3 regions of the Gordonia bronchialis DSM 43247 genome follow, and region 2 is predicted to be linked to each of the others. Evidence: predicted binding sites of a transcription regulator. Region 2 holds the regulator's gene; each other region holds the start of a gene.
What was found. The regulator LexA, encoded in region 2, represses DNA repair genes until DNA is damaged. The targets are predictions, from matches to a motif close to CGAACANNTGTTCG.

Region 1: GBRO_RS13900 (HNH endonuclease signature motif containing protein) is a predicted target of LexA. The motif match lies at 4,102-4,115, and genes of this name have one in related genera.
Region 3: GBRO_RS23915 (HNH endonuclease signature motif containing protein) is a predicted target of LexA. The motif match lies at 7,599-7,612, and genes of this name have one in related genera.

What each region holds. Positions count from the first base shown of each region.
Region 1 covers NC_013441.1:2,985,247-2,994,977, forward strand. Annotated here, with positions in the region: gene GBRO_RS13875 (NADP-dependent succinic semialdehyde dehydrogenase) at 1-775, shown strand, start outside; gene GBRO_RS13880 (nitroreductase family deazaflavin-dependent oxidoreductase) at 776-1,198, opposite strand; gene GBRO_RS25345 (hypothetical protein) at 1,349-2,092, shown strand; one part of gene GBRO_RS13895 (IS3 family transposase) at 2,417-2,699, shown strand; AL1L pseudoknot at 2,695-2,823, shown strand; one part of gene GBRO_RS13895 (IS3 family transposase) at 2,699-3,699, shown strand; gene GBRO_RS13900 (HNH endonuclease signature motif containing protein) at 4,136-5,791, shown strand; gene GBRO_RS13905 (hypothetical protein) at 5,861-6,730, opposite strand; gene GBRO_RS27075 (hypothetical protein) at 7,048-7,374, opposite strand; gene GBRO_RS13915 (ferritin-like domain-containing protein) at 7,432-8,175, opposite strand; gene soxR (redox-sensitive transcriptional activator SoxR) at 8,272-8,748, opposite strand; gene GBRO_RS13925 (MFS transporter) at 8,789-9,731, shown strand, end outside.
Region 2 covers NC_013441.1:2,349,324-2,359,054, reverse strand. Annotated here, with positions in the region: gene hrpA (ATP-dependent RNA helicase HrpA) at 1-842, shown strand, start outside; gene nrdR (transcriptional regulator NrdR) at 816-1,328, opposite strand; gene GBRO_RS11030 (LysM peptidoglycan-binding domain-containing protein) at 1,429-2,040, opposite strand; gene lexA (transcriptional repressor LexA) at 2,420-3,121, shown strand; gene GBRO_RS11020 (putative PEP-binding protein) at 3,166-4,881, opposite strand; gene GBRO_RS11015 (DeoR/GlpR family DNA-binding transcription regulator) at 5,222-5,992, shown strand; gene GBRO_RS11010 (1-phosphofructokinase family hexose kinase) at 5,989-6,954, shown strand; gene GBRO_RS11005 (PTS fructose transporter subunit IIABC) at 7,088-9,187, shown strand; gene GBRO_RS11000 (HPr family phosphocarrier protein) at 9,301-9,561, shown strand; gene hflX (GTPase HflX) at 9,623-9,731, opposite strand, start outside.
Region 3 covers NC_013441.1:5,161,013-5,170,743, reverse strand. Annotated here, with positions in the region: gene leuS (leucine--tRNA ligase) at 1-2,723, shown strand, start outside; gene GBRO_RS23935 (TfoX/Sxy family protein) at 2,764-3,102, opposite strand; gene GBRO_RS23930 (HIT family protein) at 3,182-3,613, shown strand; gene GBRO_RS23925 (acyl-CoA dehydrogenase family protein) at 3,683-4,876, shown strand; gene GBRO_RS23920 (RDD family protein) at 4,883-5,740, opposite strand; gene GBRO_RS23915 (HNH endonuclease signature motif containing protein) at 5,918-7,579, opposite strand; gene GBRO_RS23910 (stage II sporulation protein M) at 7,920-8,915, shown strand; gene GBRO_RS23905 (DUF58 domain-containing protein) at 8,928-9,731, opposite strand, start outside.

The sequences.
Region 1 (9,731 bases), 640 kb from region 2:
GCGGGTAGTGGCCGCCACCCTGACCGGCAGCGAGCCGGCGGGCCGCGCGGTGGCCGCTGTGGCCGGTGACGAGGTCAAACACACCGTGCTCGAACTCGGCGGGAGCGACCCGTTCATCGTCATGCCCAGCGCGGATATCGCTGCGGCCGCCAAGACCGCCGTCACCGCCAGGGTGCAGAACAACGGCCAATCCTGCATCGCGGCAAAGCGATTCATCGTTCATACCGACGTGTACGACGAATTCACCGCAGCATTCGTCGACGGATTTCGGGAGCTCGTCGTCGGCGATCCCACAGACGAGGCAACCGATGTCGGCCCGCTGGCCACCGAACAGGGACGTGACGATCTCGAGAAGCTCGTCGACGGCGCAGTCGCCGACGGTGCCACCGTGTTGATCGGCGGCCACCGCATCGACCGGCCCGGATGGTTCTACGAGCCCACCGTAATCGCCGACATCACCCCGGATATGGAGTTGTACTCGGCCGAGGCCTTCGGGCCGGTGGCCGCGCTCTATCGGGTCGATGACATCGACGCCGCGATCACCCTCGCCAACGACTCCACCTTCGGCCTGGGCGGCAATGCGTGGACCACCGACGCCGGCGAACAGGACCGCTTCATCGACGAGATCGAATCCGGGCAGGTGTTCATCAACGGAATGACCACCTCATACCCGGAACTCGGTTTCGGCGGGGTCAAGCGATCCGGTTACGGGCGCGAACTCACCGCTCACGGCATCCGCGAGTTCTGCAACATCAAGACGGTGTGGATCGCCTGATCACTCGAGGACGAAAACCGGGATCTGCCGATCGGTCTTGGTCTGATACTCCCCGTAGGGCGGGAAGGCGGCGACCGCGAGCTCCCACCAGTGCGCCCGCTCGTCCCCGTCGACCTCGCGGGCGGTGAGTTCGACGACGCTATCGCCGTCCTGCACGGTGACCTGCGGGTGAGCCTTCACGTTGTGATACCAGGCTGGATGCTCGGGTGCGCCGCCCTTGGAGGCGACCATGGCGTATTTGCCGTTCTCCTCGACCCGCATCAGCGGTACATAGCGCTTCTTGCCGGATTTCGCGCCGGTCGTCGTGAACAGGACGATCGGACGGTCGAGCACCTGAACGCCGTCGGTGGTGCCCTGTTCCAGGATCTTTGCGGTCTGGTCACGTACCCAGTCGGTCGGGCTCAGTTCTGGTTGATCACTCATGTCGGTAGCCAACACGGCGCAGCGGTGGCGTATTTCCCGACTCGGTGAGAGAGCCGAGATCAAGACGTTCAGAACGCCGTCGACTATCGCGATCTCGGGACGGGGACGAGTGGGGCGACGTTCTTCCGCACCATCGGGTCATCGGTCGGTGTGGCCGTCTTCGGCGCCGTCTTCAACAGCCAACTCGATTCCCACCTGTCCGCCGGCGTCCCGCCCGCGGCGGTCGGGCCGTGCTCGGCGGAAGTGCTCGAGGCCTCCACGCTGAGCCTGCCCTCGTGCCCGCCGGTCGTCCAATCACGGTTGGACGGCTTCACCGACGCCTTTCAGACCGTGTTCCTCGTCGCGGTCCCCATCGGGCTCCTCGCCTTCGGCCTCTCGTGGTTGCTACCCGAGGTCGAGTTGCGCACCGTCACCCGCATTCCCGAACCCAGCGAATCCTTCGGAATACCTTCTGCACGAACATCTCTGGAGGAGTTGCGGTTGCAGGTCTGGCGCACGCTGGGCCGAAGACCGACTGCGCATCTGGGAGATGGTCGTCGCCACCGCCGGCAGTCCGCTGTCCCGCGGGGAGGCGTGGATGGTCAGCCGGGTGGCCGAGGAGACGACGCGGGATTTCGCCACCATGGTCTCGGTGTCCGGCACACCGCTGCCCATCGTCGAAGACACCGCCGAGAGGCTCGCGGCCGCGGCATGGTGACCATCGACGGCGGAATCGCGAGGATCACGTCGGCCGGGAGCGCAGAGGCGGATCGTCTCCTCGAGGCCCAACGCGAGCGGCTACGCACGTTCGTCGCGGACTATCCGGGCAGCAACGAAGCCGACGTGGACGAGATACTCGACGAGATCGCCCGACGTCTGCACGATGAGGTGCCCACCGGACTCGACGTTCGGTAGGAAGTTCCCCGACCCGACGTCGGCTGAGCAGTCTATGGGGTTGGTTGTCAAGGGCTGGTTTTCGGTGTGTGGGCGTGTATGTTCGACTGCTGACAAGGAATCTGTTTGCCGCAGTTGGGTGCTGGGGGTTGTTGGGTTGCCGGGGTCCGGGGTGCCCTGCGCGTGCTCTACCTAGCGGTCAATCGGGTTGTTCCCGACAGTCTTCATTCGAGCTTTGGTCGCGCGAGGGTGGGACTGCTCATGCTCAGCCGCGGGTTGTTCCCCAGGTGCTTTGAACCGCCCCGGGTTCGTCGGAGGCTCTCGAACCTGTGAAGGATGGAGAGCATGGCAGCACCTCGGAAGTACAGCATTGAGCTGAAGGAGCGAGCGACGCGGATGGCGGTGGAAGCCCGCAAGGACCCGGCCACACGGCCGGGAGCGTTCAAACGGATCGGCGATCAACTCGGTGTGCACCCGGAGGCGCTACGCACCTGGGTCAAGCAAGCCGAAATCGATGGCGGGCAGCGGCCGGGTACCACGAGCAGCGATTCCGAGCGGATCGCGCAGCTCGAGCGGGAGAACCGCGAGCTGCGGCGGGCGAACACGATCTTGAAGCAGGCGTCGGCTTTTTTTGCCGCGGAGATCGACCGCCCACAGCGTTGATCGTGGAGTTCGTCGCCGCTTCTCGCGACGAACACGGAGTCGATCCGATCTGCGCGGCCCTACGCGACACGGCCGCCCAGATCGCTCCGTCCACGGTACGAGCCCACCTGAGTGCGAACAAGACCGAGGCGCCACGCACGGTGCGTGACCGGGAGATGCTCGGCGAGATCCGCACCGTGCACGCCGACAATCTCGGCGTCTACGGTGCCCGCAAGGTCCACGCCGAACTACGCAGAAAGGATATCGACGTGGCGCGCTGCACTGTCGAACGATTGATGAAAGCCGATGGACTGCAAGGGATACCGAGGTTGAAGACACGCAGGACCACCCGCAGCGATGGCGCCGAAACCCCGCAACCGGCCGACCGAGTCGGCCGGCAGTTCACCGCCGAGGCGCCGAACACCTTGTGGGTGGCGGACCTGACCTACATCCGCACCCACTCCGGGTGGGTGTACGCGGCGTTCATCCTCGACGTGTACTCGCGCGTGGTCGTCGGCTGGCAGGTCTCGACCACGATGCACACCGACCTCGCATTGGACGCCTTAGACATGGGATTGTGGGCGCGTGATCGTGCCGGCCAGGATGTGGCCGGACTGATTCACCACTCGGACCGCGGAGTGCAGTATCGAGCGATTCGTTACACCGAGCGTCTCGCCGAAGCTGAAGCGGTGACTTCGGTTGGCTCCAAGGGTGATTCGTATGACAACGCGATGGCCGAGGCGTTCAACTCGTTATTCAAGGCGGAATGTATCCGCAACCCGATCATGCGCCCGAAGAGCGGGTGGGGCGGTGTCGGCGACGTCGAGATCGCGGTCGCCGAGTACATCGAGTGGTTCAACCACCGCCGTCTGCACGGCGAGATCGGACACGTCCCGCCGGTCGAGTACGAGGCCGCCTACTGGGCGGCCCACACGGTCACCAGCTACCGTGAGAACCCGGTCCCAGCAGAGGCCGGAACCAACTAACCGAGCCTCCAGCAAACCCGGGGCGATTCACGTTGTCGTGAGGCACGATCTCACGTAACCGCTTGATCCGGGCATTACGGCGGTTGTCACCACGACTCAACCGACTACGATTAGACACTGACATCCTCCTAGTTTTGGTTCTGGGACACCAAGCCCGACATCAACCAAAACAGGAGGATGTCGCTGGCTTCCAATCCCTCAACCCATTACTAGGTGCCCCTACGCCGGCTGACCTGTCCCCCGACGTCCCCCTTTCGCCGGCTGAGGTGTGAGGAGCGCTAGTCACAAGCCTCGAAGCCCTGACGACACACCCGATCCACGCAACCACCACCGTGAGAGCACTCGACAAAATCAGAGGTTGCACAATCCGACAAACCGATCTAACATCGAAAGTAGGTTCGAAGAACACCAGTTCGACACAAGGGGGGTGACCACAGTGAGCGACCAGCCACCATTACCACCACAGCTCACCGACCTGATCGCCCAACTCCACGCCCTCACCGACGAACTCCAGCAGGTGGACCTCACCGCCTGCTCCGACGATGACCTCATCGCTGCCGCCAACGCGCACGAACAAGCCATCACCCGATTGACCTACGCCGGTGACCGGCAACTGGTGGAGATCACCGCGCGGGATCTGCCGCGGCAGATGGGCTACCGCTCGGTGCCGAACTTCTTCAACCATCGTCTGCGGATCTCCAACCCGCAACGCCGCCGCACCCAACTGGCGGCCACCGCCACTCAACGATCGTTGACCGGCGACACCACCGAACCGAGGTTTCCGGTGCTCGCCGAGGCGTTCGCCGCCGGCACCGTCGGCACCGGGCACATCACCACGGTGCTCGATGTGCTCGACCAGATCCCCGCGTCGGTCCCCTTCGACAAGAAGACCGCGGCCGAGCGGCAGATGGTCGACATCGCCACCGAGTTCGCGCCTGCCGAGATCGCGATGGCCGGTCAACGCCTGTTGGGCCATCTCGATCCGGACGGGTCGCTGACCGGTGATGCTGATCGGGCGCGGCGCCGCGGAGTGTGGATCGGCAAACCGCGTACTGATGGGACCTCGCATCTGTCGGGCACCCTTACCCCGGAATTGGCGGCCCGACTGTCGATGATGATGGCCGTGTTCGGCCAACCCGGCCTCAACAACCCCGACGATCCCGACGCGCCGAACGGGGCCTACGAGAACGCTGATGCCGACCACGTCGCCGACGCCGCCTGCCGTGACTACCGCACCCCCACCCAACGCAACCACGACGCCCTCGATGCGGCCCTGGAAGCCATGTTTGCCGACGGGACGCTGGGCACCACCCACCGCGGTCTGCCGGTGCAGTTGATCATCAAAGCCGACCTGAGCGATCTGATCGCCGAGACCGGGTACGGTGTCACCGCCACCAACACCCTGCTACCGATGACCGATGTCATCCGGTTGGCCGCGCAGGCACAGCCGTGGTTGGCGGTGTTCGAGGACGCCACCCCGATCCCCCTGTTCTTCGGGAAAGGCAAACGGTTCGCCACCCAAGCCCAACGCATGGTCAACTTCGCCCGCCCCGACGGACACGTCTGTTCCGCCCACGGCTGTGATCAGCCGGCGGCGTATCTGGAACTGCATCACGCCCAACTGGACTGGGCCGACGGCGGACTCACCGACATCATCGACATGACCGGCGCGTGTCCCAAACACAATCGGATGGTCGGACCCAACCCCGGCCAATACACCACCCGCATGATCGGCGACGGCCCCGACCGCGGACGCTGCGGCTGGACCCTCAACACCCGCCCCGGCGCACCACCCAACCCCGAACGGGTCAACCGCACCCCCGACCTGGCCGCCGGATTCACCAAACACCTCGCGCAGGTACGCGCCGAAATCCACGGCCCACCTGGCAATGGGCCGACGACCGACGACCCGACAACCGATGTTCCCGACATGGACACCGGACGATCAGCGCTGCCCACTGAACAAGGCGCGATCGACCAACAGGTCCGCGAACTCGCCCGCCTCCAGCTCCGTCAGACCATCAACCCCGACTCCGTCGTCGAGACCCGGCTCGCCGCACTCCTCGAAACGCACCTCGGACTCAACAACTGAACCGGCGCCTGCGATGGACCACTTGATTCCGATCCCTGACGTGTGAGGAGCGAGGTGGACCACTCCGCGTCACACCTCGATGCGAACGTTCTCAGGGTGGATCATGAGTTCGATCGGGACAACGAATCCGATTGCGACATTGAAAGGTTCGATTTCCCACTCACGCAGCGCGGCGGTGGTCAGCGTCGCCGCCTCGATTCGTGAGGTCGCCGACAGTGTCGCCACGAGTGTCGCGCGATCGTTGGCTGCAGACGTTTCGCCCCAGCTGCCGACCGTGGGCGCCGGAGAAGCCGAGATCACTGAATATGTCCACGCGTTGACAGTTGAAGTACTGATCAGGACAGCCGGTTCACCCTTTCCCGGGTTCGGTCCTCGGCCGACCACCACCTCACCCCTCGCCTGCGCACCCTCTGCCGCCCGAATAATGTACTGCTCCACGTCCTCCCAGCACCCGTCGTACAGCCCGCCGCGTCGTACGGGACCGAGTTGGATGAACAAACCCCTGCCGATGGTCGACTCGCTCGCATGCGAGAAACGACTGGTGATTCCTACGCAGATCATTGACGTCGACGAATCGAAGCTCGCGACCTCGCGATAGTGCGCACGGCCGTACCGACGGGTGGATACCGCCCCCGAACACAACACCTGTTCGAGATCGTCGCAGTCCGTGTGCGACTTGATCTTCATCAACACTGGTTCCCCGTCTCGCCACATGCGCACATGCTCGGACATGGCCAGACCCAGTGACACCTCAGTCGATTGTGTCGAGTCGAACCCCTTGGTGACATCGTTGGTTGCGCTCATAAGTCCCCCGATCGAGTTGGTCACCCCATCATCGCGAACCTCGTACTCGCTGACGTTTACGCGCTCACCGCTGTGGACAGGGAAACGTAGCCCGTCGGATGGTGCAGTAAGGGTCCGGGCGAGTGCCAGAATCATTCACTCCGGGATACCCCGCGCCGACGATCGCCCGATCGTGGCTCGGCTTCCCACCCGGCCGCAAACGGCGACGGCGTAACCCTCCGACGCCGCAGGACCGCGATCGCCGCAGTGGTGACGACCAGCGCCACGATCGTCCCGACCGCGATGCCGACGACGGCCGTCGTCTCCCCTGCGCGGCCACGATGATCCCGACGAAGGCCCAGACCAGCGTGAGTGGGTAGGCGACGAGCACGGACCCGACTGCGGTGGTGACGGCCAGCCCGACCACGGCGCACGCGAGGAGAATGGCCACCTGCCAGCCCAGTGACTGCGGATCAGCGAGGTCGGCACCGATCGCGGCTGCCCAGTTCTGGAAGACGGCTGCCGTTGCCCAGGCCGCGTAGACACCGACGAGGACACGAGGTCAGGACCGTGAGCCACGGCGGCGCAGAGTCGTCGGCCGGCCGCGCGGCGATCCGGGCCGCGTCGAGCAGGACCACCGTCATGACGATCAGGACGATCGGGGTCACCCAGGTCCATTCGGGTGCCGACACCAGAATCCACACCGCCGCGCCGGCGAACGCGACTTCGAGGTCGATGAGCAGGCGTCGCGGATTAATGGTCCTGGCGGCGCCCTTCCACACCACGAGGAGGGCGAACACGATCGACAGCAAGTGGATGTGACTCCAGATCGAGAACGTGTAGCCCCACCGGGGTGATCAGGAGATCGGTCGTCGACTCGTTGGGCGACGCACCGAACCCGCCGGTGGCGCGGAATCGAGTACGGCATCGGACACCACGACGAACAGTCTCCAGGTGTCGATGATGAACCGGCGCCGTGAGACTGCGAGGTCGCGCAACGCCGGCCCGTGGTCTAGCCCGACAACCACCGTCACCACCAGGGCCGCGGTGCGCCACAGATATACGAGTACATGTCGAACCGCGGCCGGATGGTGCCCGAATCGTTCTCGGAGACAATCGATCTGGAACGGGACATGGCGGTGCTCGTCGTCGAGGATTCGTTCGGCGACGTCGGTGAGCAGGCGATCTTCGCCCTCGGCCAGCGCCCGGTAGTACCGCAGTGCGATCACTTCGGCGATCGCCAGGATCATCACTTCGAGCCGGAGCCCGAGCAGTCGTCGCAGATGAACGAAGACGGTGTCGGACCAATGCCGGTCAACGGTGCCGTGACCGCCGGCGCGGAGCAACGCGGCCAGCATTCGCGCATGGTTCTGCTCTTCGGCGACGAAGAGGCGGACCGCCGCGGCGTAGTCGGTGTCGCCGCTAAGGTCGGCCTTCGCGATGAGGTGGGCGCCATCCCCGCTCTCCCCGACCTGGAACCGCTGGAGGCTGAGCACCACCGCGGGTGTGAGATCGGTGCCGCCGGCCCAGTCGGGCTGGGCTCTCTGCGAACGTCGGTGTGCCGCGACACGGAAGTCGGCCAGCCACTGCTGCGAGTCCATACATCCAGCCTATGGGCACATCTCGGCAGCCCGGCCGCCGTTGTGCACGATCTGAACGACACACGGCACCCTGCGCGCGTGGCCGGCCGCGCGACCTCAGTCCACGTCGCCGGGGTCGATTGCGGGCAGTAGTCGGGGCCCCGCGCCGGCAGATCCCAGTTCGTCATCGGGATTGAGGACGCGACAGCTGCGCAGCGACACGCAACCACAGCCGATGCACTCGACCAATTCCTCCTCCATCCGCTCGATCTCTTTACGTCGGGCCTCGAGTCGTCCGCGCCATCGCTCGCCGATGCGCCGCCAGTCGGTCTTGGACGGCATCCGGTCCTGCGGGAGGTCGGCGAAGACCTCGGCCACCTCGGCCAGCGGGATACCCATGCGCTTGGCCACCTGGATCACCGATACGCGTCGGATCACGTGGCGGGCGAATCGGCGTTGACCGCCCGAGGTCCGGGTCGAGCTGATCAGCCCTTCCCGCTCGTAGAAGTGCAAGGCAGACACCGCAACTCCGGTCCGGCGTGCAACCTCTCCGACGGTCAGCAGATCGGTCGGGACAGGCTTGATCTCATTCATGCTTGACCTCAACTTAAGTTCAGGTTCTAGCGTAGCCCACATGACCGCTGAAGACACAAGAGCAACAGGAACTTCCGAGACCGAGACGCCGCTCGGCAGACCGGTTGGCAGCTGGCGCGAACTCTTTGGCGCCGACCACGCCACGGCCTCACTCGTTCTGGCGGGCGGTATCGCCGTGTACGCCATGAACACCTTCGTCACGGCAGCGCTCCTCCCCTCCACCATCGCTGACATCGGTGGCGATCAGTACTTCGCTTGGGTGACAACCACTTTCATGGTCGCCTCGGTGCTCGCCTCGATGCTGGTCGCCCGCACTCTCGCCGCGATGGGTGCCGCACGTGCCTACCTGACGGCCTTTCTGCTGTTTGCGGCCGGATCTCTCGCCGCCGCACTCACCCCGACGATGGAACTCCTCCTTGCCGCGCGGGTGCTCCAGGGACTCGGTGGCGGACTCCTCGCCGGACTCGGCTATGCCGTCATTCGCGACGCACTCCCCGAACACTTGTGGACCCGTGCCACCGGTCTCGTCTCGGCGATGTGGGGGGTTGGCACTCTCCTCGGACCAACAACGGGCGGATTCTTCGCCCAGATCGGCTTCTGGCGCGGTGCCTTCTGGTTGCTGGCGGCCGTGGCGGTGGTGCTCGGGGTGCTGTCCACTCGCGCATTGCCCAGGGGCAGTTCGGAGTCCGACGACTTCGGGAGGCTGCCGGCGACGTCTCTCGTCATGCTGGTTCTCGCGGCCACGGCGTTCAGCATCGCGGCCATCGTTCCGGTCGGCGGGCCGACCGCTGTTGCGCTCGCGGCCGGTGCCGCGCTGGTCGGCGGATTCATCCTGGTGGACAGCCGCGCGTCGTCGCCGGTGTTGCCGCACATCACCTATCAGCGTGGCAACCCGCTGAAGTGGTTCTACATCGTCCTCGGCATCCTCAGCGCCGCAGCGATGGCCGAGATCTTCCTGCCGAAATTCGGCCAGGATCTCGCCG
Region 2 (9,731 bases):
CGCTCGGCGACCACACACGGATGCGGGTCGCGGGCCAGCAACTCACCCGCTATCCCGCACTCGAATCGGTGCTCGATGCGCAGGGACGTGCCCGGGGCGTCACCCGGACCGACGCGTCGAACCCCGAATCGCGGGACCGGCTGGTGGGCGGGGCCGTCACCACCCTGCTCGAGATCGCGATACCGCCACTGACGAAGAAGATCGTCGGCGGCCTCGACGCCGGGGGGCGACTCGCGTTGAGCCAGAGCCCATATCGGCACGGCGAGGACCTGTTCGCCGACTGCACCCGCCGCGCCATCCGTGATCTCGCGGCGCAGCGTCCCGCCATCGCCGCGATCCGCACCCCGGAGGATTTTCACGCACTGCGTGACGAACTGCGTCCGCTGGTGTCCACCGCGGCCCCCGAGTACTTCGCGCTGGCCGTCGACGCCCTGCGTGCCGTTGCACCATTACGCACGCTCATCGACCGGCATGCCGGATCGGTGGCCGCCGACGACGTCGCCGAGCAACTCGACCATCTGATCTTCGACGGCTTCGTCCGCGCCACCCCGCGACGTCACCTCGCTGAACTCGGTCGCTATCTGCTGGGTGCGCAGACCCGGCTCGAGGGCCTGCCGGCATCTGCCGACCGGGACCGGGCCGGCGTGGCCATCATCGATCGCGTGACGCAGCGCTGGAATCAGCGCCTGGCCCAGGTTCCCGAGAACCGGCGCGACGCGGTCAACGAGGAAGCCCAATGGCTCGTCGAGGAATTGCGGGTCGGTGTCTTCGCCCAGCGGCTCGGCACCGCATATCCGGTATCCGAGAAGCGCGCGCTACGAACTCTGGACCGACTCGGCTGACACCGGATCGGGATGCGCCGAGGCGTCCTGCGCCGAGTCGGCCGTGCGGCCTTGCAGATCGTCGATCTCGCGCTGGAAGTCGTCGAGCGAGTCGAAGGAGCGATACACCGACGCAAACCGCAGGTACGCCACCTCGTCGAGGTCCCGCAGCGGTCCGAGGATCGCCAAACCCACCTCGTTACTGGGGATCTCGGCCGAGCCACTGGCCCGTACGGCGTCCTCCACCTGCTGTGCCAGCTGAGCGAGGTCGTCGTCGCCGACCTCACGGCCCTGACATGCCCGCCGAACCCCGCGCATCACCTTCTCGCGACTGAACGGCTCGGTGACACCGTTGCGTTTGACCACCGCGAGCACCGCACTCTCGACCGTCGAGAACCGGCGACCGCATTCGGCGCATGCGCGGCGCCGCCGGATCGCCTGCCCCTCGTCGGCGACACGTGAGTCGATGACCTTGGTGTCCTCGTTCTTGCAGAAGGGGCAGCGCATCTGTTCCTCACGCCTGTCGCGGGACGCGCCGGCACATGCGATGCGCACGCCGGGTCGGTTCCCGACCGGTCCCTGTGTCATCGAGGATACCGCCCGTCGATCAACGGTATGCGGGGGTGAGCAGCGGCTGCCCGACCCGAAGTCCGCTGGACGGCATGTCATTCAGCTCGACGATCTCGTCGATGACCGTCTGACGCGGCATGTCCGGGGCCACCCGGGCGGCGATGCTGCTCAACGAATCCCCGGCCCGCACGTGGACGACCTGCGTGCTGACCGGTTGCGGGGACACCGAATCGGCGTAGTTGTTGCCGACGATGCCGATCACCCAGACGGTCACCGCGAGCGCCACCCCGACGAGGACGCCGACCGCGGTGGCACGCCGACGGGCGTGGATACCGCTGATGGGCGTGCGCCCGCCGCGATGCCCGACGGGCTGAGCGCACCGTGTGCCGCCCGCACCGACTCCTGCCGCGGTCAGGTCCGCGGGCCGGTCGGTGCGCCCCGCCGGACGGCGGGTGCGCCCCGCCGCGTCCGGCGCCGGCCGGGCGGTTCGACGCGGGGTGCTGCGCGGGTGGGTGGCCGGACGCCGGCTGGTCGGATCAGGCGTCGTGACACTCGGTGCGGACGGTGTCCGCAGGGGAACATCAGGACGAGTAGCGCGCTCGACTCGCGACGAACCGACGGTGCGCGGGCTCATGGTGGCGATGCTCATGGTGGCCTCCGAACTCGGGATCGTCCCTGGTGGGACGACCATCTGGGATGGTCTGTCGGCAGTCATCGGACCCGTGATCGACGTCGCCCACGTGTTCGATGAACTGATGTTCGAGTTGTACCACGCGCCTCCGACAATGTCTCGCGACACGTCGAACAGATGTTTGAAGATGTCCGAACACTCCGCTAGGCTCGGCCACAGACAGCGAAACGGAGACCGGCGACATTCAGATCAGCGCGATGGACACCAGTCAGAAGCCCGCCGACGAAGAGCACAGCCACACCCTGCCGGCCGGTACCGACAAATGGCCGCCCCCGGCGGTCCACCACCGGCATGTCATCCCGCCGCACCGCGGCGGCCAGAGAGAGGAATCAACCAGATGAGCGACTCACGGCCGAAGCGCACCGGCGCCCGCGGCGCCGATCGCGATCAGGACACCACCCCCGCCGATCCGATCGTCGCCGAGGCGTCGCTGACCCCGCGTCAGCGGGGGGTGCTCGACGTGATCCGAAAGTCCGTGCGCGAGCGCGGATATCCGCCGAGCATCCGCGAGATCGGCGACGCGGTGGGCCTCACGTCCACTTCCTCGGTGGCGCATCAGTTGCGCACCCTCGAGCGCAAGGGCCTGCTCAAGCGGGACCACAACCGCCCGCGCGCGGTCAACGTCCAGGAATCCGAGCCCGCACCGTCGGCCGAGAACCTGCCCACACCGACGTTCGTACCCGTCCTCGGGCGGATCGCCGCCGGTGGACCGATCCTCGCCGAGGAGGCCGTCGAAGATGTCTTCCCGCTCCCGCGTGAGCTCGTCGGGGACGGATCCCTGTTCCTGCTGCGCGTGGTGGGCGAGTCGATGATCGACGCCGCCATCTGCGACGGGGACTGGGTGGTCGTGCGTCAGCAGAACGTCGCCGACAACGGCGACATCGTCGCCGCCATGATCGACGGCGAGGCCACGGTGAAGACCTTCAAGCGCAAGGACGGCCACATCTGGCTGATGCCGCACAACGAGCACTTCCAGCCGATCCCCGGCGACGACGCCGCCATTCTCGGCAAGGTCGTCACGGTCATGCGCCGCGTGTAGATCCGACGCAGTTCACCTCGCGCGGGTCTGATCGGTCACACCGGTCAGACCGCGGTCGCGTGCCGTGTCGCGGCGGCGTCGAGCACCTCGGCCGCGGCCGCACGCGCATCGCCGGGGTCGGCGGTGGCCAGCGCGGCCGCGGCCGCCGCGCGGCAATCGTCCAGGGTGACCTCGGCCAATCGTGCGCCCACGCCGGCTGCGGCGACCGGCGCGCTCGACAGGGAGGTCACCCCGAGTCCGGTGAGCACGCATGCCAGGTTCGGGTCGGCGGCGGCCTCGCCGCAGACCCCCACCGACTTGCCGAGCTCCTGACCGGCGGTCGCGACACTCTCGATGAGTTTGAGTACGGCCGGTTGCCAGGGATCGGTCAGGGCGGCGAGGTCGGCCGACATCCGGTCGGCGGCCATCGTGTACTGCGTCAGATCGTTGGTGCCGATCGACACGAAGTCCACCTCGGCCAGGATGGCGTGGGCCAGGATGGCCGCTGCCGGGATCTCCACCATCACGCCGGGCACCATGCCCCGGCCGCGAACCTCCGCGGCAAAGGCCGCCGCCTCCCGGGGACTAGCGATCATCGGTGCCATCACCCACGGCGTGGTGTTGAGTGCGGCCGCTGCCTGGGCGATGGCATCGAGCTGGTGGGCGCGAATGTCGGGATTCTCGATCGCGATGCGGTCGCCGCGCACACCGAGGGCGGGATTCGCCTCGTCCTTGTGGTTGACGAACTTCAGTGGCTTGTCCGAACCGGCGTCGAGACTGCGCACCACCACCTTCTTGCCGGCGAAGGCCTCGAGCACCTCACCGTAGATGCGGGCCTGCTCGTCCACCGAGGGCTCATCGGCGCGGTCGAGAAAGGCGAGTTCGGTGCGGAACAGCCCGATTCCCTCGACCGGATATTTCGTGGCCGTGCGGGCCGATGCCCCGTCGGCGACGTTGGCCAGGACCGAGACCTCGTGTCCGTCCGCGGTCCGGCCGGGGCCCTGCCATCCCGACACCGCCTGCGCATGCCGTCTACTCGCCTCGACCTGAGCGCGTGCCGAGGCCTCGTCGGGCTCGATAGCCAGGGTGCCGCGGTTGCCGTCGACCAGGACGGGGGTACCGGCCTGAACCTCGGAGAGACCGGAAACGGCCACCACACAGGGGATTCCGAGCTGACGAGCGATGATGGCGGTGTGGCTGGTCGGTCCGCCGAAGCGGGTGACGAGTGCGACGGTGGTCGACGGATCGAGTCCTGCGGTGTCCGCGGGCGCGAGGTCGTCGGCCAGCAGAACCGACGGCTCGGTGGGTTCCGGGACCCCCGGCTCGGGCAGCCCGAGCAGTTCGGCGAGAACGCGGTCTCGCACGTCGTTGAGGTCGGTGACGCGTTCGGCCATCAACCCGCCGAGCTTGGTGAACATGGTCGCGAACTGCTCGGTGGCCGCGGCCGCCGCAGCGGGTGCCGTTGCGCCCTTGCGGATCAATCCGGATGCCGCGCCGATCCAGCCGCGGTCCTCGGCGAGGCCGGCGGTGGCCGCCAGCACCTCCGCCGCCGCGCCGGAACTATGTGACGCTCGGTCGCGCAGGCGTCCCGCGACGACGCCGGCGGCGTCGGTGAACCGTCCGATCTCCGATTCCCGATCGGCCTCGGCGACCTCGGTGCCCACGCCCAGGGTCTCCGGGTCGTGGGACGGCCGCTCACCCGGCCAGATGGCCGGCCCATAGGCCAACCCTCCGACGACCGGTGTGCCCTGCAATGTCGACCCCGCCAGTGTCTCGGTCACTGAGGACCCCTCTCGATCGTCGTCTCGTCCGGCGCGCCGTGCCGGCGCCTCATACGACCTCCCGGTCGCGTGTGCACAACAGGCCGGCGCGTCCCATCCAGGTGATCACGGTCGCGCCGGTGGCGACCACCCGGTCGTGTGTGACTGGTGCTCGCCGATTTCAACGCCCGTGATCAAAGTTACAAGAAATGCTTGACTTGTCAACGCAAACAGGCGTAAACAAAGATGAACCCACAAGCAATGCCACACTTTCCCACGCAATCGAAGTTCCAACACACATCGAAGTTCCCACACAATCGAAGCCAGAGCGCAGACGGTTCCAGCACAGATCGGAGCGGTGTTGTACGCCGAAGAACGACAGCAGGCGATAGCCGAGCAGGTGCGCGCCAACGGCCGTGCGTCGGTCGCCGCGCTGGCCACCAGATTCGAGGTCACCAGTGAGACGGTGCGCCGCGACCTCGCCGCCCTCGAACGCGCCGGACACCTGCAACGGGTCCACGGCGGAGCGGTCCGCGCCGGCGTGATGCGGGTCATCGGGGAACGCGGCATCGACGAGCGCGAGGTCACCCAGACCGACGAGAAGGCAGCGATCGGGCGCACTGCGGTTCGGTTCCTGCCACCCGACGGCGGGTCGGTGTTCTTCGATGCCGGCACCACCACCTACCAGGCCGCGGTCGCCCTCCCCCGTGACCGTCGGCTCACCCTCATCACCAACAGCCTGCCGATCGCGAGTCTGCTGGCCGCCCAGAACTCGGCGAGTCTGCACGCCATCGGCGGGCGTGTGCGCGGGCTGACGCAAGCCACCGTGGGAGCTGAGACCGTCGCGGCCCTCGAGCGGCTGCGGGTGTCGACCGCCTTCGTCGGCGCCAACGGCATCAGCGAGGCACATGGCCTCTCGACGCCGGATCCCGACGAGGCGGCGGTCAAGTCGGCGATGGTGCGGGTCGCCCAGCGGGTCGTGGTGCTCGCCGACTCGTCGAAGATGAACCGCGAGGACCTGTCCGGGTTCGCCGACCTCGACGACGTCGACGTGCTGATCACCGATTCCGGGGTCGACCCCACCTTCTCGGCGGCGCTCTCGGCCCGCGGGATCGATGTGGTGATCGCATGATCCTCACCGTCACACCCAATCCCAGCCTCGACCGCACGCTGGAGATGCCCAGTCGTCTCGAGCGCGGCGAGGTCCAGCGGGCCACCGCGACCCGGTCCGAGGCGGGCGGGAAGGGCATCAATGTCTCCCGCGTGATCGCGGAGGCCGGAATCGCCACTCGCGCACTGCTTCCCGCACGCGACGGCGACCCGCTGCTGCGTGCCCTCGACGCGGTGGACCTGCCGTATGAGACGGTCGCCGTCGACGGCGAGATCCGTTCCAACATCACCATCGCCGAACCCGACGGCACCACCACCAAACTCAACGCCCCCGGGCAGCAACTCACCGACGCACAGCTGGTCGCATTCACCGACCTCGTCGAGCGCCATGCCGCCGGTGCGAGCTGGGTGACCCTGTGCGGATCGTTGCCACCCGGTATGCCGGTGGACTGGTATCGACGCCTCGTCGACGGCCTCGCCGACGTCGGTTGCCGTATCGCCGTGGACACCTCCGGGGCCCCGCTACATGCCGCGGCCCTCGGGCGGGTGGATCTCCTCAAGCCCAACGAGGATGAGCTCGCCGAAGTGACCGGAGCCGACGCCGCCGCGCTGCGCAGGTCGGCCGCCGAGGGTCGATTCGGGCCCATCGTCGACGCCGCCCGCAGCATCGTCGACCGCACCGGCGGTGCCGTACTCGCGACGCTCGGCGCGACCGGCGCGATCCTGACCACCCCCGACGGGTCGTGGTTCGCCACCCCGCCGCCGATCGTCCCGCGCAGCACCGTCGGCGCGGGCGACTCGTCGCTGGCCGGCTACCTGATCGCGCAGAGCCGCGATCTGTCGGCACCCGAACGTCTGCGTAGTGCCGTCGCCTACGGCTCGGCGGCGGCTGCGCTCGCCGGGACGCAGGCTCCCACTCCCGACCAGCTCGATCTGGCCGGCGTGCGGATCACCGAGCTGACCGGAGCCACCCGAGTGACCTGACGCACGCGCACGGACCGCATCCACGACCCTCCCGACCCGATCCCCGACCACCCGAACGACCCCGACCCACGAACAACCCCACCCCGAACAACCCCGACCCGAACAACGCAGGAAGTCACCCGAAGGAACCCCCATGGCAGAACAGATCATCTCCGAGGCGACGGTGAGCCTCGATGTCGACGCCGGCAACGACCCGGCCGCCGTCATCACCTACCTCGCCGACTCCCTCGGCGCCGCCGGGCGCACCAGCGACCCGGCCGAACTCACCCGCGGCGCCCTCGACCGGGAAGCCAAGTCGGCGACCGGTCTGCCCGGCGGCATCGCCATCCCGCACGCCCGCGCCGCCTCGGTCACCGATGCCAGCCTCGCGATGGCCCGGTTGTCACAGAAGGTCGACTTCGGCGCCCCGGACGGTCCCGCCGACCTGGTGTTCCTCATCGCCGCCCCCGAGGGCGGGGCGAGTGAGCACATGAAGCTGCTCAGTTCGCTGGCCCGCGCACTCGTGCGCCCGGACTTCGTCTCCGCGCTGCGCGCCGCCCCCAGCGACGCCGCTGTCATCGAACTGGTCAACGAGGCCATCGATCCGCAGGCCAAGCCCGCCACCTCCCCGGCCACCACCGAGGCCGCGACCGCCGCCACCGCGACGGCGACAACGACGACCAAGGCGGCACCCGCCGGCGGTACCCCCGGCGAGGGCGCCGCGACCGGCGACCGGCCACGGATCGTCGCGATCACCGCCTGCCCCACCGGCATCGCCCACACCTACATGGCGGCCGACGCACTCAAGTACGCCGCCGAACGGGCCGGTGTGGAGTTCGCGGTGGAGACCCAGGGGTCGTCGGCCACCACCCCGTTCACCCGGGACACGATTGCCGACGCCGACGCCGTCATCTTCGCCACCGATGTCGGGGTGAAGGGCAAGGAACGCTTCCACGGCAAGCCGGTGATCGCCTCCGGCGTCAAGCGTGCGATCAACGAACCCGATGCGATGATTGCCGAAGCCGTTGCCGCAGCCACGAATCCCCACGCGGCCGTGGTCACCGCCGGCGACGGCGACGGTGCGGCGAGCGACGCACCGGAAGGTGGCGTCGGACTGGGCAAGCAGTTGCAGCAGGCATTGATGACCGGTGTGAGCTACATGATCCCGTTCGTCGCGGCGGGTGGTCTGCTGATCGCGCTTGCGTTCCTGCCGTTCCTCGGCGGCTACGAGATCGCGAACAAGACCCTCGATCCGGACAAAGCCCTCAACGACGGACAGTTCATCGCCCTGCACAACAGCCTGTGGGACCTGCCGGCCGGCGGTCTCGGCCAGTACATCGGAGCGGTGCTCTTCGCGGTCGGAGGTCTGGCGATGAGCATGCTCGTCCCGGCGCTGGCCGGCTACATCTCGTTCGCGATCGCCGACCGGCCCGGTATCGCCCCCGGTTTCGTCGCCGGACTCGTGTCGGTTCAGGTCGGGGCCAGCTTCATCGGCGGCCTGATCGGTGGTCTGATCGCCGGCGTCGTCTGTCTGTGGATCTCCCGACTTCCGTTGCCCCAGTGGGCACGTGGCCTGATGCCGGTGGTCATCATCCCGCTTCTGGGCAGCCTGATCATCGGTGTCGTGTTGTACATGTTGCTCGGGAAGCCGCTGGCGTGGGTCACCGAGAAGATGACCGACGGCCTCAACAGCATGTCCGGCGGCTCGGCGGTCATCCTCGGCGTCGTCCTGGGACTCATGATGTGCTTCGACCTCGGTGGACCGGTCAACAAGGCCGCGTATCTGTTCGCCACCACCGGTCTGGCGGTCGGTTCGACCGCTCAGCTCGAGATCATGGCCGCCGTGATGTGCGCGGGGATGGTCCCGCCCCTGGCGATGGCGCTGGCCACCGTGCTGCGTCCGGGCCTCTTCACCGAGCCCGAGCGCGAGAACGGCAAGGCGGCATGGCTGCTCGGCGCCTCGTTCATCTCCGAGGGCGCCATCCCGTTCGCCGCGGTCGATCCGCTGCGGGTCATTCCCTCGATGATGGCGGGCGGCGCGCTGTCGGGTGCCTTGATCATGGCCTTCGGAGTGACCCAGCGAGCCCCGCACGGCGGCATCTTCGTGTTCTTCACGATGAACAACTGGCTGCTGTTCCTGGTGTCCCTGGTGGCCGGCACCGTGCTCTCGGCCGTCCTGGTGGTCGCCGCCAAGCAGTGGCATCGCAGCCGCGACGCCCTCGAGGTGCCGGCCTACGACGCCGTCGCGGCGTGACACGTCTGCTCGAATCCCGTCACCGCGGCGCCGAACTTGGCAGAGTGGTGCGCAAGACGACAACAGCAGTGAATCCCAACCGTTAGTCCGTTCCACCTGAAGGAGTGACCCACATGCCCAGTACCACCGCCACCGTCGGATCGGCCGTCGGTCTGCACGCCCGGCCGGCCACCATCATCGCCGAGGCCGCGGCCGAGGCCGGGTCGCCGGTGACCCTGGCCCTCGAGGGCGGCGACCCGGTGGACGCCGGGTCGGCCCTGATGATCATGACCCTCGGCGCGGAGAAGGGCACCAAGGTGGTGGTGACCGCCGACGACCAGTCCACGCTGGACACGATCGTGAAGCTGGTCGAGAGCGACCTCGACGCCGAGTAACCACCTCATCGCAGCACAAGAGCCGGTCACCCTCAGGTGGCCGGCTCTTGTGGTCGTGCGATCAGGGGTCGACGGTCAGTGGTGCCAATTCGCCGGCGAAGGCCGACGGCACGCGAACCCGCATCGTGGTGCCGTCCGCGTGATGGTCGGTGGCGAGGACCTCACCCTCC
Region 3 (9,731 bases), 2.4 Mb from region 2:
CCGGCGACCTGAGCGCCTTCGACGGCGGGGGACCGCAGGCCGCCGACAAGCTGTTCGTGCAGGACATGTTCCCGTACCCGTCCGGCGCCGGCCTGCATGTTGGTCACCCGCTCGGCTTCATCGCCAGCGACGTCTTCGCCCGCTACCAGCGCATGACGGGTCGTAACGTGCTGCACACGATGGGCTTCGACTCCTTCGGCTTGCCGGCCGAGCAGTATGCCGTGCAGACCGGCACCCACCCACGGACCACGACCGAGGCCAACATCGAGCGGTACCTGGCCCAGATCCGCCAGCTCGGACTCGGCCACGACGAACGCCGCCGCGTGGCCACCACCGACGTCGAGTTCTATCGTTGGACGCAGTGGATCTTCCTGCAGATCTACAACGCCTGGTACGACGACGCCCAGGGCAAGGCCCGGCGGATCGGCGAGTTGGTCGACGAATTCACTTCGGGCGCACGCAGTCTCGAGGACGGCAGGGCTTGGGCGGATCTGACGCCGACCGAACGTAACGAGGTCATCGACGGCTATCGCCTGGTGTACCAGAGTGATTCGCTGGTGAACTGGTGTCCGGGCCTGGGTACGGTTCTGGCCAATGAGGAGGTCACCGCCGACGGTCGCAGCGACCGCGGCAACTTCCCGGTGTTCCGCAAACACCTTCGGCAGTGGATGATGCGCATCACCGCCTACTCCGACCGCCTGCTCGACGACCTCGACCTGCTGGACTGGCCGGAGAAGGTCAAAACCATGCAGCGCAACTGGATCGGGCGCTCGCGCGGTGCTCAGGTGGCGTTCCCCGTGCCGGGTACCGATCATCTCATCGAGGTGTTCACCACCCGCCCCGACACCCTCTTCGGCGCCACCTACATGGTGCTCTCGCCCGAGCATCCACTGGTCGACGACCTGACCGCCGCGGCCTGGCCCGACGGTGTGGACAGCCGGTGGACCGCGGGAGCGACGAGCCCGGCCGACGCGGTCAAGGCCTACCGGGCCGCGATCGCCGCGAAGTCGGATCTCGAGCGGCAGGAGAACAAGCAGAAGACCGGTGTCTTCACGGGCACCTACGCCACCAATCCGGTTAACGGCGAACAGATTCCGGTGTTCATCGCCGACTACGTGCTGATGGGCTACGGCACCGGCGCCATCATGGCGGTGCCCGCCCACGACGGACGTGACTACGAGTTCGCGACCGTCTTCGGGTTGCCCATCGTCGAGGTCATCGGATCCGAGCAGGGCGTCGCGACCGAGGCGTTCACCGGCGATGGTCCGCTGGTCAACTCGTCCTTCCTCGACGGCCTCGCCGTCGACGATGCCAAGGCGCGCATCATCTCCTGGCTCGAGGAGCAGGGCAAGGGCACCGGCACCGTGCAGTACAAGCTGCGTGACTGGCTCTTTGCGCGGCAGCGCTACTGGGGCGAACCCTTCCCGATCGTCTACGACGCCGATGGCAACGCCCACGCGCTGCCGGAATCGATGCTGCCGGTAGAGCTTCCGGAGGTCGACGACTATGCACCGGTCTCGTTTGACCCCGACGACGCCGACAGTGACCCGTCGCCGCCGCTGGCCAAGGCCACCGACTGGATGACCGTCGAACTCGACCTCGGGGACGGCGTGCAGACCTACACCCGCGATGCGAATGTCATGCCGCAGTGGGCCGGCAGCTCGTGGTATCAGCTGCGCTACATCGACCCGACCAACGCAGAAGAGTTCTGCGCCAAGGAGAACGAGGCCTACTGGATGGGCCCGCGGCCGGCGCTGCACGGCCCGGACGACCCGGGCGGTCTCGATCTGTACATCGGCGGTGTGGAGCACGCGGTGCTGCACTTGCTGTACTCCCGCTTCTGGCACAAGGTCCTCTTTGACCTGGGGTACGTCACCAGCCGTGAACCGTACCGAAAGCTGTTCAACCAGGGCATGATCCAGGCATATGCCTACACCGACAGCCGGGGCATCTACGTGCCCGCCGACGAGGTCACCGAACGCGACGGGGCCTACTTCCACAATGGCGAACCAGTGCGCCAGGAGTACGGCAAGATGGGCAAGTCGCTCAAGAATTCCGTTGCCCCCGATGATATCTGCCGCGACTACGGCGCCGACACCCTGCGCGTCTACGAGATGTTCATGGGTCCGCTCGACCAGTCCCGGCCGTGGGCCACCAAAGACGTCGTCGGCTCACAGCGATTCCTGCAACGCATCTGGCGGCTCGTCGTCGACGAGGAGACCGGTGCCCTCCGGGTGTCCGAGGCCGAACCCGACGATGAGACAAAGCGGGTGCTGCACAAGACGATTGCCGGTGTCCGCGAGGATTACGACGCACTGCGCAACAACACCGCGGTGGCGAAGCTGACCGTGCTCACCAACCATCTCACCAAGAACTTCGAGTCGACCGGTGCCCCGCGGGCTGCTGTCGAACCTCTGGTGATCATGCTGGCCCCGCTGGCGCCGCATATCGCCGAGGAGCTCTGGGGTCGGCTGGGCCACGGTGAGATGCTCGTGCGCGGGCCGTTCCCCGACCCCGATCCGCAATGGCTCCTCGAGGACACCATCGAGATCCCGATCCAGGTGAAAGGCAAGGTACGCAGCCGGATTCAGGTGGCCGCCGACGCCGACGAGGCCACGATTCGTGAGGCCGCGCTGGCCGACGAGAAGATCGCCGCGCTGCTCGACGGCGAACCGCGCAAGGTGATCGTGGTGCCGGGCCGGATGGTCAACGTCGTCCCCTGACCGGGGCATGCCGACCTGCTGCGGCGGCGGGCCGAGACCGCTACTTGGTCTTGGGCGGAAGGTTGCGTGCGTAGTCCGCGCCGATGGAAACCCAACGGCTCAGGGCACGTTCGCCGGCGATGCCTTCGTCGGAGACCCGTAACCAGCCCCGCGTCTCACGTCCCGACATGATCATCGGCTCGGTGTGCGGATATTCGAGCAGGCCCTCGGTGTCTTCGGGTTTCACGCGCACCATCAGGCCGCCGCGTCCGCTCGCGGCGACTGCCATGTTGCCGTTGATGAGGAAGGCGAGCCCGCCGAACATCGTCTTCTCGTCGACTCCGCCCTCCGTCGCCAGTAGGGCGCGGATCCGGTAGGCGAGGTCCTCGTCGTAGGGCACGGGTCAGAGCCTACTGACTCCTGCCCCGCGTGGCGCCGGTTGACGGTGAATCGTTGGCGGGTCGTTACTCTCAGAAACCATGGCTGAAAACTGTGTGTTCTGCGGCATCGTGGCCGGCGAGATCCCGGCCACGGTGGTCGCGCAGACAGAGACGACATACGCGTTCATGGACATCAATCCCGCCTCCGACGGCCACCTGCTGGTGATTCCGCGTCGGCACAGCAAGGACCTCCTGGAGATCCCGGCCGACGACCTCACCGCGGTCACGCTGGAAGCGCAACGCGTCGCCCGCGCGGTGGCCACAGAACTCGGCGCCGACGGTGTGAACCTGCTCAACTGCTGTGGCGCCGACGCGTGGCAGACCGAGTTCCACTTCCACCTGCACGTCATTCCGCGGTACCGGGACAAGACCAAAGATCGGCTGACTCTCCCCTGGCGTCCGGGCCAGGGTGGCGACGCCGACCTCCGGGCCGACCTGGGTGGACGCCTGGAGGCAGTGTTGGAGGACTAGTTTTCCGAGACAGACCACTGGCGACGGGGCACGCTTGGCAACGAACTTACCGCGGAGTAAGGTAGGCCCATGGCGATCAACCTGGAGCTCCCGAAGAAGTTCGATTCGACGGTCGAGCGCACCCACCTCGCGGCCGAACACATCTTCCGGCCCATCACCCGCAAGTACGACAAGGCCGAGCATGAGTATCCCGTCGAGCTCGATGAACTGGGGAAACTGGCCAAACAGAATCGTGGTGCCGAGAAGTCCGCGGACGGCAAGAAGGCCGCAGACGACGCCCCGTCGGTCAACGGCGCCAACCTGCGGTCGCTGATCGCCGCACGCGAGATGAGCTGGGGTGACGTCGGGCTCTTCTTGACCATCCCCGGCCAGGGACTGGGGAACGCGGCGATTGCGGCCGTCGCCAACGACGAACAACTCGAGCGGTTCGGTGATGTGTGGGCGGCGATGGCGATCACCGAACCCAGTTTCGGGTCGGATTCCGCGGCAGTCTCGACCACCGCGACCGCCGACGGTGACGACTACCTGATCAACGGCGAGAAGATCTTCGTCACCGCAGGCTCACGCGCCGATCACGTCGTGGTGTGGGCGACTCTCGACAAGAGCCTGGGCCGCGCGGCGATCAAGAGCTTCGTCGTACCGATGGACACCGAGGGCGTGACCGTGGCGCGGCTCGAGCACAAACTCGGCATCAAGGCGTCGGACACCGCGGTAGTGCGCTTCGAGAATGCGCGCGTTCCCAAAGAGAACCTCCTCGGCTCGCCGGAGATCGACACCAAGAAGGCTTTCGGCGGTGTCATGCAGACCTTCGACAACACGCGTCCCGTCGTGGCCGCGATGGCCGTCGGACTCGGACGGGCCTCGCTCGAGGAGCTGCGTCGGATCCTCGAGGACGCCGGTCACACCATCGACTACGACAAGCCGGCCGCGGCACAGCATGCCTCGGTATGCGAGTTCATCCGCATCGAGTCGGATTGGGAAGCTTCGTGGTTGCACACCCTGCGTGCGGCGTGGATGGCCGACAACAAGCAACCGAACTCAGCCGAGGCGTCGATGTCGAAGGCCAAAGCCGGACGCATGGTCACCGAGCTCACCAACAAGGCAGTGGAAGTCGGTGGCACAGCAGGCTTCTCGGAGACATCGCTGCTGGAGAAGTGGGCCCGTGACGCCAAGATCCTCGACATCTTCGAGGGAACCCAGCAGATCCAGCAACTGATCATCGCGCGCCGCGTCCTCGGGAAGTCGAGCGCCGACCTCAAGTAGGGCAGCTCACCGCAACAGCCGCTCGCGCAGGCGCTCCTCTCGCACCAGCCGCTCGCTGTCGCGTCGACGGCGCTCGGCCATCACCGCACACAGCACCGCCTCGTCGGGGGCGGGTGGCGGAGCAGGTGCGACGAACGGTGCGACGTCGAAGATGAGTTGGCGCGCAAGGCGTTCGCGCGGTTCGGGTCGCATCGCTTCGCGTCGGCCGAGGAATCGGCGGATCATGATGGCGAGCGGATCGGGAAGCGTGGCGATGTCGGCAGCCCCGGCCCACGCCGCGAGCTGCGGCGGCATGTCGACTGGTGCGGGAACTTCGAGCCGCCGGCGATCGCGGATGACGTAGGTGCCCGCGAGCATGTCGCCGAGGCGTTTGCTCTTCTGTGAGGTGGCAGCGGTGAAGAGCGCCGGGAACCCGAAGCACGAGTAGATCTCGACGACCCCCAGCAGCGCGCGTGACAGCGCATGCCGGAATCCGATGGGGCCGGCATCGTCACGAACCGTGCGTAGACCCACGATGAGATGACCGAGACTCTTGCCCTTGCTCGCCGTCTCCACGGTGGTCGGGACGACGACCACGGCCGTCACCAGGCACAGCACCCCGAGGGCTGCGGTCAACGCCGCATCGACGTCAAAGAACACCTTGTCCAGTAGCCAGCCGAGACCCCAGAGAATCCCGAGGCTCAGCACCACATCGATGAGCCCGGACAGGATGCGGAGACCCAGATTCGCGGGCGGGAGATCGAGGGCCACCGCTTCACCCGACACGAGATCGTCACGACCGACGCCGACCGTCGCGCTACGTCGCCCCCAGGCCAGCGATCCGGGGGCCGGCCCCAATTGGGGCGGAAGGACGGGACCGTACATAGCGATCAACCCTAGTGGCCCGCGTCGTGTCCCATACGGCCCGTGCTCCGACGGTGTCGATTGGTTGACTGATCGGTGGGGAGCGTCTCGAAGTCGACGTATCGCCACCGGCCCACCCCGCTCCCTGAGGTGCGCGAGGCGCAGCCGAGCGCCTCGAAGGTTCTGGCGAGACTGTAATCACGAGCGCAGCTGGTTGGTGAGTCCGAGGTGGGTTTCGAGGAGTGCGGCGAGCCGGTTCTCCACACCGGAATCGGGGTTGATGGTCTGGCGGAGTTGGAGGCGGGCCAGTTCGCGAACTTGCTCGTCGATCGCAGCCCGATCGGCAGGCAGGGCCGACGGCCCGACGATGCTGCCGGTGGTGTCATCAGTGCCGGGGCGTGGGTCATCGCCAGGTGGGCCGTAGATCTCGGCCCGCACCTGTTCCAGGTGGCGGCGGTAGCCGGCGGCGATGTCGGGCCCGCGATTGACCCGTTCCGGATTCGGGGGTGCCCCGGGGTGAGTGTTCAGGCGCCACCCACACCGGCCGCGGTCGGGCCCATCACCGATCATGCGGGTGGTGTACTGCCCGGGATTGGGGCCCACCATCCGATTGTGTTTCGGACACGCCCCGGTCATGTCCACGATATCGGTGAGTCCGCCATCGGCCCAATCCAGTTGGGCGTGATGCATTTCCAGATATGCCGCCGCCTGATCACAACCGTGGGCCGAGCACACATGCCCGTCGGGGCGCGCGAAGTTCACCATGCGCTGGGCTTGGGTGGCAAACCGTTTGCCTTTCCCGAAAAACAACGGGACCGGCGTCGAGTCCTCGAACACGGCCAACCACGGCTGCACCTGCGCCGCCAATCGGATGACATCAGCCATGGGCAGCAGCGTGTTGGTGGCGCTCACCCCGAACCCGGCCTCGGCGATCAGGTCCGACAGGTCGGCTTTGATGATCAGCTGCACCGGCAGACCACGATGCGAGGTGCCCAACGTCCCGTCGGCAAACATGGCTTCCAGTGCCGCATTGAGGGCGTCGTGGTTGCGTTGGGTGGGGGTGCGCAGGTCGCGTTGCACCGCCTCGGCAAGCTGGTCGGCATCAGCGTGTTCATGCGCACCGGCCGGCGCGTCGGGGTCGTCGGGATTGTTCAACCCGGGTTGACCGAACACGGCCATCATCATCGACAGCCGCGCCGCCAATTCCGGAGTCACCGTCCCCGACAGGTGCGCGGTGCCATCCGCGCGGGTCTTACCGATCCAGATCCCGCGCCGCCGCGCCCGATCGGTCTCATCGGTCAGGGTGCCATCGGGGTCGAGATGCCCCAACAAACGCTGACCGGCGGTGCCGATCTCGTCGGGCGTGAACTCGGTGGCGATGTCGACCATCTGCCGTTCGGCGGCAACACGCTTGTCGTAGGGCACAGCCGCGGGAATCTGGTCCAGCACACTCAACACCGTGGTGATGTGCCCGGTCCCGACCGCCCCAGCGGCGAACGCCTCGGCCAGCACCGGGAACTTCGGCTCACAGCTATCACCCGTGAGTTGCCGCATCGAGGCCGTCGCGGCCAACTGGGTGCGGCGGCGCTGCGGATTCGAGATCCGCAGACGCTGGTTGAAGAAATTGGGCACCGACCGAAACCCCATCTGGCGGGGCAGATCACGCTCGGTGATCTCCACCAACTGACGATCCCCGGCAAAGGTCAGGCGGGTGATCGCACGTTCCTGGGCGGCGGCGACCTCGACCAGTTCCTCGTCGGAGCAGACGGCGAGGTCGACGGCCTGAAGTCGGTCGGTCAGGGCATGCAGCTGTGCGACCAGCTCAGCGGCCGGTGACTGTGGTTGGGTCTGGTCGCTCATCTGGTCACCCCCCTGGTGTCGAACTGGTGTTCGTCGAACGTGTTTTCGATAACAAGTCGATTCCTCGGGTCGCGCAACCCCTGATCTCGGGTCGATTTCGTGGGACTTCTCGCCAGAGGCTTCGTGGCTCGTCGACTTCGACACGCTCCTTGCTCGTTCCCCGCGAAGCTCGCAAGCTCGCACCTCAGGGCGGCGCCTCGCACGGTGCTCCTGCGCCCGGCCGCCGTCGCTTGTCACTCCTCGACCGGTCCTCAGCCGGCGTTTGGGCATGTCAGGCGCGAGTGGCAGCGACCGAATGACAGCGCCCGGCCGAACACAGCTCTGCCGCTAAGCTGTCCGAATGGATCTCGACGCCTATGTCAACGCACATCGTGCGACGTGGGAGCGGCTCGACGATCTGTCTCGCAGGCGAAACCTCTCGGGTGACGAAGCGGACGAGATCATCGACGCCTATCAGCGGGTGGCCACCCATCTGTCGGTGATCCGATCATCGGCGCCCGATGCGTCGCTGGTGGCCTATCTGTCGGCGTTGCTCGCTCGCGCCCGATCCCGTGCGGCAGGTAGCAAGGCGAGCACCTGGGCGGACATGGGCCGCTTTGTCGCACAGACGTTCCCGGCGGCGCTCTACCGTATGCGGTGGTGGTGGCTGACGGTGATGGGTGTGTCGATGGCGCTGGCTGTGACGATCACCTGGTGGCTGATCGAGCACCCGGCGATCGAGCAGTACCTGACAACCCCCGCGCAGGTGGACAAGCTCGTCAACAACGATTTCGAGGGCTACTACAGCGAATACGCGGCCACCTCGTTCGCCGCCCAGGTATGGACCAACAACTTCTGGCTGGCAGCACTATGTATTGCGTTGGGGGTCTTCGGGTTCCCCGTGGTCCTGATGCTCGTCTACAACGTGGCCAACCTCGCCATCGTCGCGTCGATCATGATTCGGCACGGTCGCGGTGACCTGTTCTTCGGGCTGATCCTGCCGCACGGCATGCTCGAGTTGACCTGCTTGTTCGTCGCCGGCGGCGTCGGCCTCCGGTTGTTCTGGGCGTGGGTGTCGCCCGGTCCACGCACCAGGGTGACCGCGCTCGGTGAGGAGGGACGATCGGCCATCGGTGTCGCGATCGGACTCGTGGTACTCCTCCTGATCAGTGGTGTGATCGAGGCATTCGTGACACCGTCGGGGTTGCCCACCTGGGCCCGCGTGGGTATCGGCATCACCGTGTGGATCGGCTTCCTCGCCTACGTTTTCACCCTCGGCCGCTGGGCGCACAACGCCGGGCAGACCGGCGACATCAGCGAAAGAGATCGCGGGTACGAGGTACCCGTCGCCGCGTGATGTGCACTCTCCTCAGAGGAGTCCGCGCGACTTGAGAGACAGGTAGTGGTCAGCGAGCGCGGCCGGCAGTCGTTCCGGGGGCGCATCCACCACGTCGACGCCGAGCCGTCCGAGTGCGGTGGCAGTCCGGTTGCGTAACAACGTGGTCCGGGCCGCGGCGGCAGCGTCGTAGATCTCTTCGAGGTCGTCGCGGTGTGTCATCATCTCACCGAGCGCCGGGTCGGCCACCGAGCCGATCACCACGCGATAACGCTGGGCCAGGACCGACAGCGGTGCCAGCAGCGACTCCTCGACCGCGGCGGGCTCGAGCGGTGTCAGCAACACCAGCAGCGCGCGCTGACGGCTGATCTTGGTGACCTCGGCACCCAGCAGCGGCCAATCCGCCTCCAGCAGAGCTGGTTCCAGTGTGGTCATCGCGTTCACCAGGGAACTGAGCAGACTCGATCCGGTCACGCCGACGACGCGGGTGTGCACCCGCCGGTCGCCGGCGATGAGGTCGACGCGATCGCCGGCATGTGTGGCCAATGCCGCGAGCAGCAGGGCGGCGTCCATGGCCGCGTCGAGGCGGGGGACATCTCCCACGCGACCGGCCGAGGTGCGCGAGGTGTCCAGCACGATGACAATGTGCCGGTCCTTCTCGGGCTGCCACGTTCGGACCACGACGGAGCGTCGTCGAGCTGTCGCCCGCCAATCGATGCTGCGAACATCGTCGCCTTCCACATAGTCACGCAGCGAATCGAATTCGATGCCCTGACCACGGATACGGACCGCGGATCGACCATCTAGCTGTCGAAGCCGAGCCAGGCGCGACGGCAG